Regions from separate parts of the Bradyrhizobium sp. B025 genome, predicted to be linked through region 3. Evidence: predicted binding sites of a transcription regulator. Region 3 holds the regulator's gene; each other region holds the start of a gene.
What was found. The regulator LexA, encoded in region 3, represses DNA repair genes until DNA is damaged. The targets are predictions, from matches to a motif close to TGTTCNNNNTGTGTTCNG.
Positions count from the first base shown of each region.

Region 1: a site for LexA is predicted at 3,501-3,518, ahead of ACE10W_RS35060 (ribonuclease T2). Genes of this name have one in related genera too.
Region 2: a site for LexA is predicted at 2,190-2,207, ahead of ACE10W_RS37980 (DNA recombination protein RmuC). Genes of this name have one in related genera too.

Region 1 is NZ_CP170150.1:7,416,042-7,420,734, reverse strand. Features, by position in the region: gene uvrC (excinuclease ABC subunit UvrC) at 1-330, opposite strand, end outside; gene ACE10W_RS35075 (outer membrane protein) at 575-1,198, shown strand; gene ACE10W_RS35070 (cold-shock protein) at 1,287-1,502, opposite strand; gene ACE10W_RS35065 (23S rRNA (adenine(2030)-N(6))-methyltransferase RlmJ) at 1,753-2,613, opposite strand; gene ACE10W_RS35060 (ribonuclease T2) at 2,738-3,454, opposite strand; gene ACE10W_RS35055 (hypothetical protein) at 3,576-4,040, opposite strand; gene ACE10W_RS35050 (hypothetical protein) at 4,222-4,515, shown strand; gene ACE10W_RS35045 (DUF3617 family protein) at 4,560-4,693, shown strand, end outside.
Region 2 is NZ_CP170150.1:8,036,378-8,041,070, reverse strand. Features, by position in the region: gene ACE10W_RS37985 (MFS transporter) at 1-763, opposite strand, end outside; gene ACE10W_RS37980 (DNA recombination protein RmuC) at 956-2,158, opposite strand; gene def (peptide deformylase) at 2,330-2,854, shown strand; gene fmt (methionyl-tRNA formyltransferase) at 2,998-3,933, shown strand; gene truA (tRNA pseudouridine(38-40) synthase TruA) at 4,054-4,693, shown strand, end outside.
Region 3 is NZ_CP170150.1:4,627,244-4,631,936, forward strand. Features, by position in the region: gene ACE10W_RS21400 (HAD family phosphatase) at 1-474, shown strand, start outside; gene ACE10W_RS21405 (hypothetical protein) at 640-858, shown strand; gene glp (gephyrin-like molybdotransferase Glp) at 1,082-2,293, shown strand; gene lexA (transcriptional repressor LexA) at 2,469-3,164, shown strand; gene ACE10W_RS21420 (hypothetical protein) at 3,452-3,652, shown strand; gene ACE10W_RS21425 (hypothetical protein) at 3,846-4,277, shown strand; gene ACE10W_RS21430 (GAF domain-containing protein) at 4,500-4,693, shown strand, end outside.

The DNA of each region.
Region 1 (4,693 bases), 2.8 Mb from region 3:
GTTGGACAGGCGCTTTTTGACGTTCTTGGCCTTGCCGACATAGAGCACGTCGGCATTCGCGTTGAGCATGCGATAGACGCCGGGCGAGGTCGGCGCGAGCCGGACCGCGCGCTCGATCGCCTCATGGCCGCTCGCCAGCGGCTCTTCGCCGACTGCGCCGCTCTCTTCCAGGATGTCAGGCAGAAGCGCGTCGTCCTCGTCGTCGCCGCCCGTGGTGGCGGGATCGAGGTCGGGCGGTGCCGTCTCCTGGGACGGGGCGTCCGGTGCCGTGCCGCGCCTTGATTTGCGAACGCGGGTGTCGTCCGGATCGTCGGTGGAATCGTGAACCATGGGACGAATTTAGGCGCTGGGGGGACCGATTTGAAGTTCCGGCCATGCTGCACGCACAGGATGGCGGCGCAGTTCCCGGTAACGCTTCCTTAAGTCTGTTAAGCGCGCGGTAACGGGTCTTAACAGCCCTTTAACTTAAAACTCTCGATAAATCTTACGCGAAAAGTCTTGGTTCCGTAACCATGCGACATGGCGCGGCGGCGCCGGCATCGCACCGGTTGCGGCAGTTGCGTTGGAGTGTGTGATGAAGAGGCTCGTTGTGGGCGCAGCCGCGTTGGTTGCCGCCGGCTGGACAGCTTCGGCAGAGGCCGCCGATCTCAGTTACGGGCAGCGTGCCCCCTATACCGTCAACCAGCCGCTGAACGCGTATAGCTGGGCCGGTCCGTATCTCGGCGGCAACATCGGCTATGAGTGGGGCTCGGTCGACAACAATCCCTCAAAGCCGTCCGGCTTCGTCGGCGGCATTCAGGCCGGCTACAATTTCCAGAACGGCCCGTGGGTGTTCGGCGTCGAGGGCGACATCCAGGCCGCTGGCGCCGACGACACCTTCGCGCCCTGGAAGTTCTCCAATCCGTGGTTCGGCACCCTGCGCGGCCGCGCCGGCTATGCCTTCAGCAACGTGCTGTTCTACGGCACCGCCGGCCTCGCCTTCGGCGAACTGCGCGCGCAGACCTTCGGCTGGACGGAGTCGCACACCAGCGCCGGCTGGACCATCGGTGCCGGTGCGGAAGTCGGCCTCGCGCCGAACTGGAGCGCCAAGCTCGAATATCTCTACATCGATCTGTCGACGAGTCAGTTCGCAATTACAGGCGTGTCAAACGGCTATACCGCCAGCGTTGTGCGCGCAGGCGTCAACTATCACTTCTGATAGCCAAATAAGAAAATACCGGACAATAACCTCCCGGCCGCTCGCGGCCGGGACTTTTTTTGCGCCAGGTTTTTTTGCGTCAGGCCCGCTAGGAGAGGATGACCAAATTGACCGCCTTCGGTCCCTTCCCCTTCTTGTCCGGTTCGACTTCGAAAGTAATACGCTGTCCTTCGGCAAGGTCCTTCAGTCCCGCTCGCTCCACAGCAGTGATGTGAACGAAGACATCGCGACCGCCGTCATCCGGCTTGATAAAGCCGTAGCCGCGCTCGCCGTTGAAGAACTTGACCGTTCCCGTCATGGCCATCGGGAAACTCCCCCTCATTGCTCCTCCGTCGTGACGCAGACTCACGTCACGACATGACCGGGCCGTACGGAGCCCGGGAGCTGGCCATCCTTGGGCGGACCTTTCGGTCCGGCCGGATCTTTCTTAGGCCTTCACTCCGCCGCAACCATTCGCGGAAGCGGAACGTAAAGCCAGTCACGGAAATAGCATAATACGGTTCTTTGCAGATTGACTACCGCTCCTGCATATTTTTCCCAAGAATGCCGGAGTGTTACGGCCTCGGCACCTCTAATCGGAATCTGGCAGCGCCGCCCTGGCCGAGCGGCATTTCGAGTTCGGGCAGGATCGTCTTGAGCTCGCCGTGCAGCGTGTAAGGGGGATTGACGATCAGCAGCCCGGCGGAGGTGAGGGCCGCGCCGTCGGCTTGCGGCGCGGCGCTGAACTCGAGGCGCAGGCATTTGCCCGGTGGCTTTGCTGCGGCTGCGAGCCGCGCCACGAGCTGTGCCAGCGCATCGGTGGCGCGCCGGCTCTTGGCCGGATACCAGATTACATAGATACCGGTCGGCCATTTTGCGAAAGCCTCCGAGAAGGCTTCGCCCAGCCGTTCGAACTCGTTCTTTGCCTCGAACGGCGGGTCGATCAGCACGAGCCCGCGCCGCTCCTTCGGCGGCACGAAGGCCGGCAGTGCCACCCAGCCGTCGAGATCGACCACGCGTGCCTGCTCGTCGCGGCGCAGCACGTCGATCAGCGCCTTGCGTGCCTTCGGCTCGAGTTCGCAGGCGACGAGGCGGTCCTGCGGCCTGAGCAGGCCGCGCGCGATCAGCGGCGAACCCGGATAGGCCTTGAGCTCGCCCTTCGGATTGAAGGCGCGGACGATGTCGAGATAAGGCTTTGTCAGCGCCGCGGTCTCGTTCGACAGGCGCGCCTGCATCAGTCGCGCGATGCCGGTTAGCCATTCGCCACCGCGCCGCGCCTCGTCGCTTTCGAGATCGTAGAGGCCGGCGCCGGCATGGGTGTCGATGACGCGGAACGCCCCCGGCTTGTCCTGCAAATAAGTGAGGATGCGCGCCAGCACGATGTGCTTGATGACATCGGCAAAGTTGCCGGCATGAAAGGCGTGACGGTAGTTCATGGCGGAGAGTTACGACATCGCGCGATGAAAGTAACTCCCGTCATTCCGGGGCGGTACGTAGCACCGAACTGCGCACCATAGTTCACGCTTCGCGTGCCCCGGAATGACGGAGCTGATTTAGCAGCTACCCACCCCTGATCGGCGGCATCGTCACCTGGTCGCGGCGGCAGGCGCGGCGGTCCATCTCCTCGCAGGCGCGGAATTGCAGGTCCTTGCTGAGGCAGATGCGGACCTCGGACAGCCGCGTCCGGTTGCAGGTGACCGAGACGGCGGCGCTGCCGAGGCCCGGATTGGCCTTGATGAAGGCCTCCTCGACCTCGGCAGGCGCCACGGTCTTGGCCTGCGACAATTCGAGATATTCGGCCGGAATCTTGATGGCGGCGCGCGCTTTCCTGATCGTCTCGAAATAGCTGCGGTCGGCGAGCCCCGAGCAGGTGCCGTGCTTGTCCCACTCGTTGAAGATCAGGCCCGGCGCCGGCATCAGGTCGAGCATCGAGGAGACGATGCTGCGGTTCAGCCGCGGCGCCGGCCGCTGGCAATATTCCGGGAAGCCGTTCTCATATTGCGGCCACAGCCCGTGCACCACGAAGGAATAGGGCCGGCCGCTGCACTGGATCTGGGAGCGGCCGCCGCGCTCCGCCGCCTCCTCGCAGAAGGAGGGCGACCACGAGAGCGACAGCACATAGAAATCGAATTCGCCGGGCGCGTTCTGCCGCCTGTCCTGGGCTTTCGCGACGCCCGCCGGCAAGACCAGCCCGGCGGCAAGGGGCAGGGCAAAGGTCAAGGCCAAGGTCAGCGAGATCATCAGGCGGGAGAACGAATGCAATCTGGAATGAAACATGGCGACGCCCCTCAACTAGACTGTGCAATCGAGCCTAGCAGGCGATGAGAACATTTCAAGAACAAAATTCGGGCGGCGCCCGTGTCGGGCCGCTGGCTCGGTCCGAATCAGGGCTGTCGAATTACTGCTTGGCGGCGCGGCAGGCCGGATTGTAGGCCCAGTTGCGGTCGAGCCCGACCACGCACCATTCGACACCATTGCCGTAACCGGCGAAGCCGCCATCCTCGATGATCGAGAAATGCACCTTGCGCACCTTGCCGTCGTTGAGCATGGCCTCGCCGGTGCAATAACGGCGCGGAATATTGTCCGACTGCCAGGGCCGGAACGCGGTCTCGTGTACGGCGGAGAAGCCGGTGATCTTCAACGAGGAATTCCAGAAGGCGCTTTCCTTCTCCCAGAACTGGGTGGCGATCGTCGGCAGCGCCTTGTCGCAATCGGCGACATTGCCGTCATAGCGCGGTCCGCTCAGCCAGAAATTCAGCTCCAGCGGATTGGCGGCCCTGGCCTCACCGAGCGACAGCGCCCCGAACATGAGGCCGAGCACGGCGGCAAAGCGGAGCGATTTCAGGGAGGTCGAGGCGCGCATGGGCAATCCAGACAGATGATCTGCGGAGGTCGGACGGTGCCGCGAAGGGCGGGTGAGGTCAAGTGCAGCGCGGCAACACTTGGCCAGGAGTTGACCAGAACGTCGCATCCGACAGGGCTTCAGTTCTTTTCACTTCCGTCCCGGCACCGTAAACTGGCGCCAACCAATTGGAGTAACGGGAATGCGAATCATTGCGGCCGCGGGCCTTCTTGCCCTGGGTATGATGGCGGGCCAGTCGGCGCGCGCCGATATCCTTCCTGTGCCCCCGTTCAAGGGCAACGACACCGGCGGCATCATCGCCTATTCGATGGCCAATCAGGTCGATGCGCGGCAGGTCGCGGTCGATCATTGCGCGCGGTACGGCAAGGTCGTCAAATTCCTCGGCGTGCAGGCCTATGAGGGCGGCTACATCTCGTTCTCCTGCCGCTGGGTGCCCTATGGCGCCGCCAACCAGCCGATCCGCACGCTGTACTGAGGCGTTTTCGTAACGCAGCGATCTCTCAGCCGGGAGCTTCCCACATGACGCGCAAACTTGCTTTGCTCGGCTCGGCCCTTTGCCTTGTGGTGTCGGCAGGCGGCGCCAGTGCCGACGATCTGCCGGTGCGCAAGGCCGGCCTGTGGGAATTGAAGATGGTCAGGACCGGCTCGCAGAT
Region 2 (4,693 bases), 3.4 Mb from region 3:
CGCCGATCGCCGCGTGCAGCACGCGCGCGAACGCCGTATCGGCCTGCGTTGCGGCTTCCGCCCGCACCGACTGCTCGGGCTCGGTCGCGGCCAGCGCGGTGATCGTGCCGATCAGCACCATCGCCGCCATCACCACATAGCCCCACATCCAGGCTGATGTGCGCGAAATGCCGGTGCTCTCGAAACCGGAGACGATGAACAGCGCGCCCGCGGTCGAGACCAGCATGCCGATGCGATAGGCCGCGACATAGGATGCCATGCCGGCGGCCTGCTCGCTCTCCGGCAGGCTCTCGACGCGGAAGGCGTCGACCACGATGTCCTGCGTCGAGGACGTCGTCGCCACCAGCAACGCGCCGAGCGCGACGTAGAACGGCGAGCGCGCGGGATCGGTCAGCGCCAGCAGCAGGATGGCGATGATCAGCAGCAGCTGCGAGAACAGCAGCCAGCCGCGGCGCCGTCCGAACGCGCGCGTGAACAGCGGCACATGCAGCGCGTCCACCAGCGGCGCCCACAAAAATTTCAGCGTGTAGGGCGTGCCGACCAGCGCAAACAGCCCGATGGTTCCGAGATCGACCCCGGCCTCGCGCATCCACACCAGCAGCGTCGAGCCCGACAGCGCCAGCGGCAGGCCGGACGAGAAGCCGAGAAACAGCACGATCAGCACGCGCGGTTGCAGGTACACGGCAAGGCTGTCGCGCCAGGAGGCGGCGGGGGCATCAGCGCTGGTTTGGACGGTTCCGGAGGTCGCGTCGGGTGCGGTCATGGGGAGGTGTTAGCAGATTCTGGGGGAAAAGACTCTCGCGGTAGCCGTGAGGCGGGAGAGCCTTCAACATCCTCGACGTCATCGTCCGCGAAGGCGGACGATCCAGTACTCACGGGCGTTTCGGCTCAACAACGACTGTCACGGCGTACTGGATGCCCCGCCTTCGCGGGGCATGACAGTGTGCTAAAAAATCTACTCCCCCGCCTGGAGCTTCCTCGGGAACAACTCGGCCGCGCCCGTCGCCACCAGGTGCGGGCCCTCCGCGGGCGTATCGGCCTTGCTGAAATCCAGCTCCTCGATCCGTCCGGCGCGCTTCTCGATCTTGTCGGCGGAGATCAGCACCTGGCGGACGTCCTCGTTCACGTCGGCAAAATGCTTCTGGAGCTTCAGCACGCGGTCGCGCAGGCGGCCGAGATCGTCGCCGAGCTTGATGACCTCGGTGCGGATCTGGTCGGCGGCATCGCGCATGCGCGCGTCCTTCATGATCTGCTGCATCACCTGGATCGCCAGCATCAGCAGCGAGGGCGACACCAGCACGACGCGGGCGCGATAGGCCTTCTGGATCACGTCGTCGAAGCCGTCATGGATCTCGGCGTAGACCGATTCCGACGGCACGAACATCAGCGCCATCTCCTGGGTCTCGCCGGTGACGAGATATTTTTCCGCGATGTCGCTGACATGCTTCATCACGTCGCCGCGCAGCCGCTGCGTGGCGATGCGCTTCTCCTCGTCGGTGCGGGCGTCGTGCAGCGCGGTCATCGCCTCGAGCGGAAACTTCGCGTCGATGCAGAGCGGGCGCTGGTCGGGCAGGAACACGACGCAGTCCGGCCGCTTGCCGGTCGAGAGCGTGAACTGGAACTCGTAGGCGCCCTTCGGCAAGCCGTCCTGGACGATCGCCTCCATCCGGGCCTGGCCGAAGGCGCCGCGCGACTGCTTGTTGGCGAGCACGTCGCGCAAGGTCGTCACCTGCGTGGTGAGGTCGGTGAGGTTCTTGTGCGCGTTGTCGATGATGCCGAGCCGCTCGTGCAGGGCGTGCAGGCTCTCCATGGTGTTGCGGGTCGAGTGCTCCATGGACTGGCCGACGCGATGGGTCACCGAATCCAGCCGCTCGTTGACCGCCCGTGCCATCTCGGCCTGGCGGCCGGCCAGCGCCTGGGTCATGGCATCGACCCGGCCCGAAGCCTCGCTCTGGGCGTGCAGCATCTGGCTGATGCGCTCCTCGAGCTCGTCGGCGCGGATCGCATTCGCCATCGCGAGTTCCGCCCCGCGCCGCCCCGAGCGTGCAATGACCACGGCGATCACAACCAGCAGGATGAGGACCAGGACGCCGAAGCCGATCAGCGCGTCGATCGTGCGCACCGGCCAGTCGCCAGCCACGAAAATGATCTCGTTCATGCCTGTCCTTCTAGCCGATTCGGCTGCCGGCACGAACGAATAGCGAACATTTATGGTAAATGCCCCGTTAATTTTTATGGTTAACGAAAGCTGAAGTTTTATGGTTAGCGGATCGTTAACGCGTTCCGGGCCTCATTGACCGCTTGTCGCGCCCGGCTTAAATCGCCCGCCATGGCCCTCAGAGAAATCATCATCCTGCCCGACAAGCAGCTGCGTCTGGTCTCCAAGCCGATCGAGAAGGTCACGACGGAGATCCGCAAGCTTGCCGACGACATGTTCGAGACCATGTACGACGCGCCCGGCATCGGGTTGGCGGCGATCCAGATCGCCCAGCCGCTGCGGCTGATCACCATGGACCTCGCCAAGCGCGACGAGAACGGCGAGACTAAGCCGGAGCCGCGCGTCTTCATCAATCCGGAAGTCATCGCCTCGTCCGAGGAATTGTCGGTCTACGAGGAAGGCTGCCTGTCGATCCCCGAATATTACGAGGAGGTCGAGCGGCCTGCGAAGGTGCGCGTGCGCTTCACCGATCTCGACGGCAAGGTGCACGAGGAGGACGCCGAAGGCCTCTACGCCACCTGCATCCAGCACGAGATCGACCACCTCAACGGCGTCCTGTTCGTCGACTATCTGTCGAAGCTGAAGCGCGACCGCGTGCTGAAGAAGTTCGAGAAAGCCGCCAAGCGCGCGGAGTGAGGTTCTCCGTCATTCCGGGGCGATGCACAGCATCGAACTATGGTGCGCAATTGCGCACCTGAGAATCTCGAGATTCCGGGTTCGGCTCTTCGAGCCGCCCCGGAATGACAGTAATTGGATCACGTTCCTCGCAGGTTTTTCCGATGCCCCTTCGCCTGATCTTCATGGGCACGCCCGATTTCTCCGTGCCGACGCTGCTCGAGCTCGTCGCGCATGGCCATGAGATCGTCGCCGTCTATACCCGCGCGCCGAAGCCGGGCGGGCGGCGCGGCCTGCAATTGCAGCCGACCCCGGTCGAGGAAGCCGCGCGAAGACTCGGCGTTCCCGTGCTGACGCCGAAGACGCTGAAGACAGAGGAGGCGCTGGAAGAATTTCGCGCCTTTGACGCCGATGCCGCCGTCGTCGTCGCCTACGGCATGATCCTGCCGCAGGCCATCCTCGATGCGCCGAAGCTCGGCTGCTACAATCTGCACGCCTCGCTCTTGCCGCGCTGGCGCGGCGCCGCGCCGATCAACCGCGCGATTATGGCTGATGATGCGGAAAGCGGCGTGATGGTGATGAAGATGGATGTCGGCCTCGACACCGGCGATGTCGCCATGGCCGAGCGGCTGGCGATCACGGACACCATGACCGCGGCCGACCTGCACGATCGTCTCTCGCGCCTCGGCGCCGACCTGATGGTCCGCGCCATGGCCGCGCTCGACCGCGGGGGGCTCCAGCTCAAGAAGCAGAGCGAGGACGGCGTCACCTATGCGGCCAAGATCGACAAGGCTGAGGCGCGGATCGACTGGACCAAGCCCGCACGGGCGGTGCTGCGCCACATCCACGGCCTGTCGCCGTTCCCCGGCGCCTGGGCCGAGCTCGCAGGCGTCAGCGAGAACGCGCGCGTCAAAATCCTGCGCTGCGAGCTCGCCAAGGGCTCGGGCGCGCCGGGCGAGGTGCTCGACGACCGGCTCACCATCGCCTGCGGCGAGGGCGCGATCCGCATCATCGAGCTGCAGCGCGAAGGCAAGGCGCGGATGCAGGCCACGGACTTCTTGCGTGGTGTGCCGCTGAAGGCGGGCGCCAAATTCACCTGACACTGTCATACCCCGCGAAGGCGGGGTATCCAGTACGCCGAGGCTTCTCGGTCGAACGGATAGGCCGCGGCGTACTGGATCGCCCGGTCAAGCCGGGCGATGACGGCAGAATTGGAAACGATGCCCCGCTACAAGCTCACCATCGAATATGACGGCGCGCCGTTCTTCGGCTGGCAGGTGCAGGATACGCTGCCGTCGGTGCAGGGCGCACTGGAAGCGGCGGTGAAGGCGATGACCGGTGCGGATCTGCGGGTGCATGGCGCGGGTCGCACCGATGCCGGCGTGCATGCGCGCGGTCAGGTCGCGCATGTCGATATCGAGAAGCAGTTTCCGCCGGGCCGCTTTCGCGACGGGCTCAATGCGCATCTGCGGCCGCATCCGATCGCGGTGCTCGAGGCCGAGATCGTACCCGATACTTTTGAAGCGCGCTTCTCGGCCGTGAAGCGCCACTATCGCTACCGCATCGTCAACACCCGCGCCAATCTCGCGCTCGACATTGGCCACGCCTGGCGCGTACCGCGCCGGCTCGATAGCGATGCGATGCATGCGGCCGCGCGGCGCCTGCTCGGCAAGCATGATTTCACCACCTTCCGCGACACCGAGTGCCAGGCCAAGTCGCCGGAGAAGACGCTCGACCAGCTCGACGTGCTGCGCGACGGGCGCGAGATCACCATCATCACCTCGGCGCGCTCGTTCCTGCACAGCCAGGTGCGCTCGATGGTGGGATCGCTGGTCTGGGTCGGCGAAGGCCGCTGGACCG
Region 3 (4,693 bases):
GAGGCGTATCGGCTGCACGAGGTCGGCAAGATCAGCGACGAGGAGTATTTCGCCTCGCTACGCACCTCGCTCGGGATCGGCATCTCGGATGCGCAATTCCTCGAGGGCTGGAACGCGATCTTCGCGGGTGAAATGCCCGATGTCGCGGAGCTGTTGCCGCGTGCGGCGAAGCAGATGCCGCTCTACGCCTTCTCCAACACCAACCAGCCGCATGTCGACCATTTCTCGAAGGAATACGCCGACCTGCTCGGCCATTTCCGCGAGCTGTACCTGTCGTCCAGCATCGGCCTGCGCAAGCCGGACGCGGCGGCGTTCGACCATGTCGTGGCGGCCATCGGTGTGCCCGCCAGGCGCATCGTGTTCTTCGACGACCTCGCCGAAAACGTCGAGGGAGCGCGGGCGCGCGGATTGACCGCGGTGCATGTGACCTCGCCCCGCGATGTCGGCGACGCGCTCGAGGCGCTGGGAATCTGATCGAGACGCATCGGCCGGCGGGTGAAACCGGGGAGCTCCCGGAACCGATCTGGCCGAGATGAGGAACCAAATCGCTTTGTACATTTTTATACAGAGTTCCGGGAACGGAATGCCCGCTTCCGGACTCTTGAGTCCGTTGGGACTTCTACAGACGGACGTATCATCGTGTTGGGCAAAACCTACCTCACCAAACAAGCCTCTCTTCTGCTCGAATTCGCCAGAACGACTTCGGATTCTGACCTCTCCGCCAAGCTGATCAGCAAGGCCGCCGACCTGAAATCCCAGGCCGATCCGCTGCCCGACAAGGATCAAGGCCCCAAGCCCCCTGACGTGGCTCCCGACGTGGCGCCGGACCTCCGTCCGGACCGCCAGACCGGTCGATGACCGATGCTGGCCGTGGCTCCCGTCATTGTCGTCCTTGCCATGGCCACGCTCGTTCCCGTCTTTCTCGTCCGTCAGATCATGCCGCGGCAAAGCTGACGGTCCCTCATGACTGGACGGATCAAGCAGGATAAATCCTGATCCGGTCCCATTTTGCTTCATCGCCCGCGCTCGGCTAGAACTCTTGCCGCCCATTCGTCCAGACTTTCCGAGCAGGAGTTTCGCCGTGGCCTTGATGCCGGTTTCTGACGCGCTCGCCGCGGTGCTGGCCGGCGCGGAGCCGCTGCCTGAAGAGATGATTCCCCTCGACGAGGCCTACCACCGCGTGCTCGCGCGCGACGTCGCGGCGCGGCGTACCCAGCCGCCCGAGGCGATGTCGGCCATGGACGGCTACGCCGTGCGCGCAGCCGATGCGGCCAGGGTCGACGCGCAGCTCACCATGATCGGCGAGGTCGCGGCGGGCCGGCCGTTCGCGGGAGCGGTCGGCGCCGGCGAAGCGGTGCGAATCTTCACCGGCGGCGTCGTTCCCGCCGGCGCGGACGCGGTCGTGATCCAGGAGGATACGGTCGCCGAGGGCAAGCGCATCACGATCAAGGAAGCCGCTATCGCCGGTCGGCACATCCGGCCCGCCGGCGTCGACTTCCGCGAGGGCGACGTGCTCCTTCGCAAGGGAACCCGGCTCACCGAGCGCGACCTCGCGCTCGCCGCCGGGATGAACCATCCAGACCTGCCCATCCGCCGCCGTCCGAAGGTCGCGATCCTCGCCACCGGCGACGAGCTGGTGATGCCGGGCACCACGCCGGGCCCCGGCCAGATCGTCTATTCCAACGGCTATGCCCTGCACGCCCTCGCCCGCCAGGAGGGCGCAGATACCATCGACCTCGGCGTTGCCGCCGATACGCTGGAGGCCACCACAGCCGGCATCCGCCGTGCCCGAGAGAGCGGCGCCGACATCCTGATCACGATCGGCGGCGCCTCGGTCGGCGACCACGATCTGGTCCAGCAGGCGCTGAAGGCCGAAGGCATTGCGATGGCGTTCTGGAAGATCGCGATGCGGCCGGGCAAGCCGATGATGCACGGCCGGCTAGGGGCGATGGGGGTGATCGGCCTGCCCGGCAATCCCGTGTCGTCCTATGTGTGCGGCTTCCTGTTCATGGTGCCGTTGATTCGCGCCCTGTCGGGCCGCGCCGTGATTCACCATCGTCGCGAGCGCGCCGTGCTCGGCCGCGATGTCGGCGCCAATGACCAGCGCGAGGACTATCTTCGTGCGCGCCTGGAGCGGCGCGACGACGGCATGCTTGTCGCCCTTCCCGTCAATCATCAGGATTCCTCGCTGCTTGCGAATCTCGCTGCGGCGCAGGCACTTCTCGTGCGCGCGCCGTTCGCGCCGAAGGCCGAGGCAGGCGCGCCTTGCGAGGTGCTGCGACTGCCCGCCTGAACGCACTGGTCCTGCGCGTTCCGCGAACTTTGTCGCGTTCACGGTAAATTAAGCAGTTGCGGAACACATATCGAACATATAGTGTCCGTTCATGATTTGTTTCGAGCATCTGGCGGCTCGCCGCTGAATTCACCGTCTCGGAATCGAACGACATCAACCGGGGGATTTGGTCGAGATGTTAACGCGCAAACAATACGAGCTTCTGCGATTCATCAGCGAGCGTTTGAAGGAAAGCGGTGTGCCGCCCTCCTTCGACGAGATGAAGGACGCGCTCGACCTGCGCTCGAAGTCGGGCATCCATCGCCTGATCACCGCACTGGAGGAGCGCGGCTTCATCCGGCGCCTGCCCAACCGGGCCCGCGCGATCGAGGTGATCAAGCTGCCCGAGCTGCAGGCCGCCGCTGGCAACCGCCGTGGCTTCACGCCGAGCGTCATCGAGGGCAATCTCGGCAAGGTGCGAGCGAGCTCCAGCGCGGACGAGGGCGAACGCCCCGTCGCGGTGCCGGTGATGGGCCGCATCGCGGCCGGCACGCCGATCGAAGCGTTGCAGACCCGCAGCCACACCATCAGCGTACCGCCCGACATGCTCGGCTCGGGCGAGCACTACGCGCTCGAAGTGCGCGGCGACTCGATGGTCGAAGCCGGCATCCTCGACGGCGACATGGCGCTGATCCAGCGCAATGAGAGCGCCGACACCGGCGACATCGTGGTGGCGCTGATCGACGACGAGGAAGCGACGCTGAAGCGCTTCCGCCGCCGCGGCGCCTCGATCGCGCTCGAGCCCGCCAATGCGGCCTATGAGGTCCGCATCCTGCCGCCCAACCGAGTGAAGATTCAGGGCAAGCTGATCGGCCTGTACCGGAAGTACTGAGCATGATCCGGACTGGAGAGCCGCGTTAGCGCAAAGTGCGCAGCGGTTTTCCCTCGCGACAAGCGCAGGACGCGCTTGCGCGGAGATCATGCTCAAGCAATCACCTAAGCGCGGCCCGCCGGTTGGCGACCCGCGTCGTTGACGATTGGAGCGGACGATTGTCCGCTCCGGCTGGATAGTCTTTCTGGTTTTGCTCAGATTATCCGGCCCCTCTCTAGCGCTACATCCTCGCGACGCCGCACGAAGCCCTCATCGCTTCGTGGCCCTGGAGATCGAGGAGGCAATCAATGCGCAAGATCGTTTTGAGCACCGTCACGGTGGCGCTGATCGCAGCATCCGCGTCGGCATCGCAAGCCTTCGCCGCGCAGTCGCACCATGCCCGCAAGGCAACGCCGACGACGGCGAGCGAGCAATTGCGCAACGCCGTCGCGCAGCCGTCGCAACCCGCCTGGCAATATTCGGGCTGGTCGGCACCTGCTGGTCGCTGACGAAGATGCACGCCAAATGCACGGAAGCGGTTTTTGTTCCTGACGCATTTGAAAAAGATATTGTGATGGCAGCCTGCGAAGCCAAGCCGCAGATTTGCCTACAACCGAGAAGACGCTAACATGCTTCCACTCTGATAGAGGCCAGTGCCTCCGAAGGAGGCGCGGGTCGCTATCCCTGAATGAGGAGCACCCGATGTGTGACTACAGCCTGCATGCCGTCGCGACGCGTCCCGCACAAGTCGGCGAGACGATCGTCACGACCACCTTCCGCGGCACCTCGACGCGCGGCTTCGCCTCCGAGGCCGACATGTCCGTCGCGGTCTGCCTGCTGCCGGGAACGGAGCTCGCCTTCGCCGACAACGTCCGCTACGACAATCGCTGGATCTGGACGCGCACCATCAACTCCCGCGTCGGCAAGTTCGGCAAGATCGATCCGCACATTCCCGATCGCCATCATGACGCGATCGAATTCCCCGACGGCAAATACGTACTCGTGACGCAACTCGTCGAAGGCCAGCGCGCGACCGTGCTGCAATTGCCGGTGACCCAGCCGGCCGGCGAGCGTGAACACAAGCCGGAGATCATCGCTGACAGGCCGACGATCACACGCCTGCCGATCGGCTGATGTACCTCCCCCCGGCGCAGAGGTCGGGGCCGGGATTGAAATTGCCATCGCCGGCCGTGGCCGGCGAGATGGTATGATTTGCGTCTTCCGGAATCTTCCGCCGAGATCAGGCTCGCACCTGCCCATCGCACGAAGTTTGCGCGGCCCTGCCTGAATTTTGAACGTCCGTTCCGCGGCCAGATCGCCGATGCTGTCAAAGGCTTGAGGCGGCGGACACGTTCGATGAAAACCTTCATTCGCGTCGTTGAACTCTGGGTGCCGGACCGGACGCGCATGCGGCTGGAATTCGGCGGCGGCCTCTACGGCGAAGGGCTGTCCGCGTTCAAGGCCGTGAGCGAGGACTTGCGCTTCGGATACGACGAGGGCCTTCCCGGCAAGGCCTGGGCCAGCGGCCATCCCGTGATCCTCACCAAATT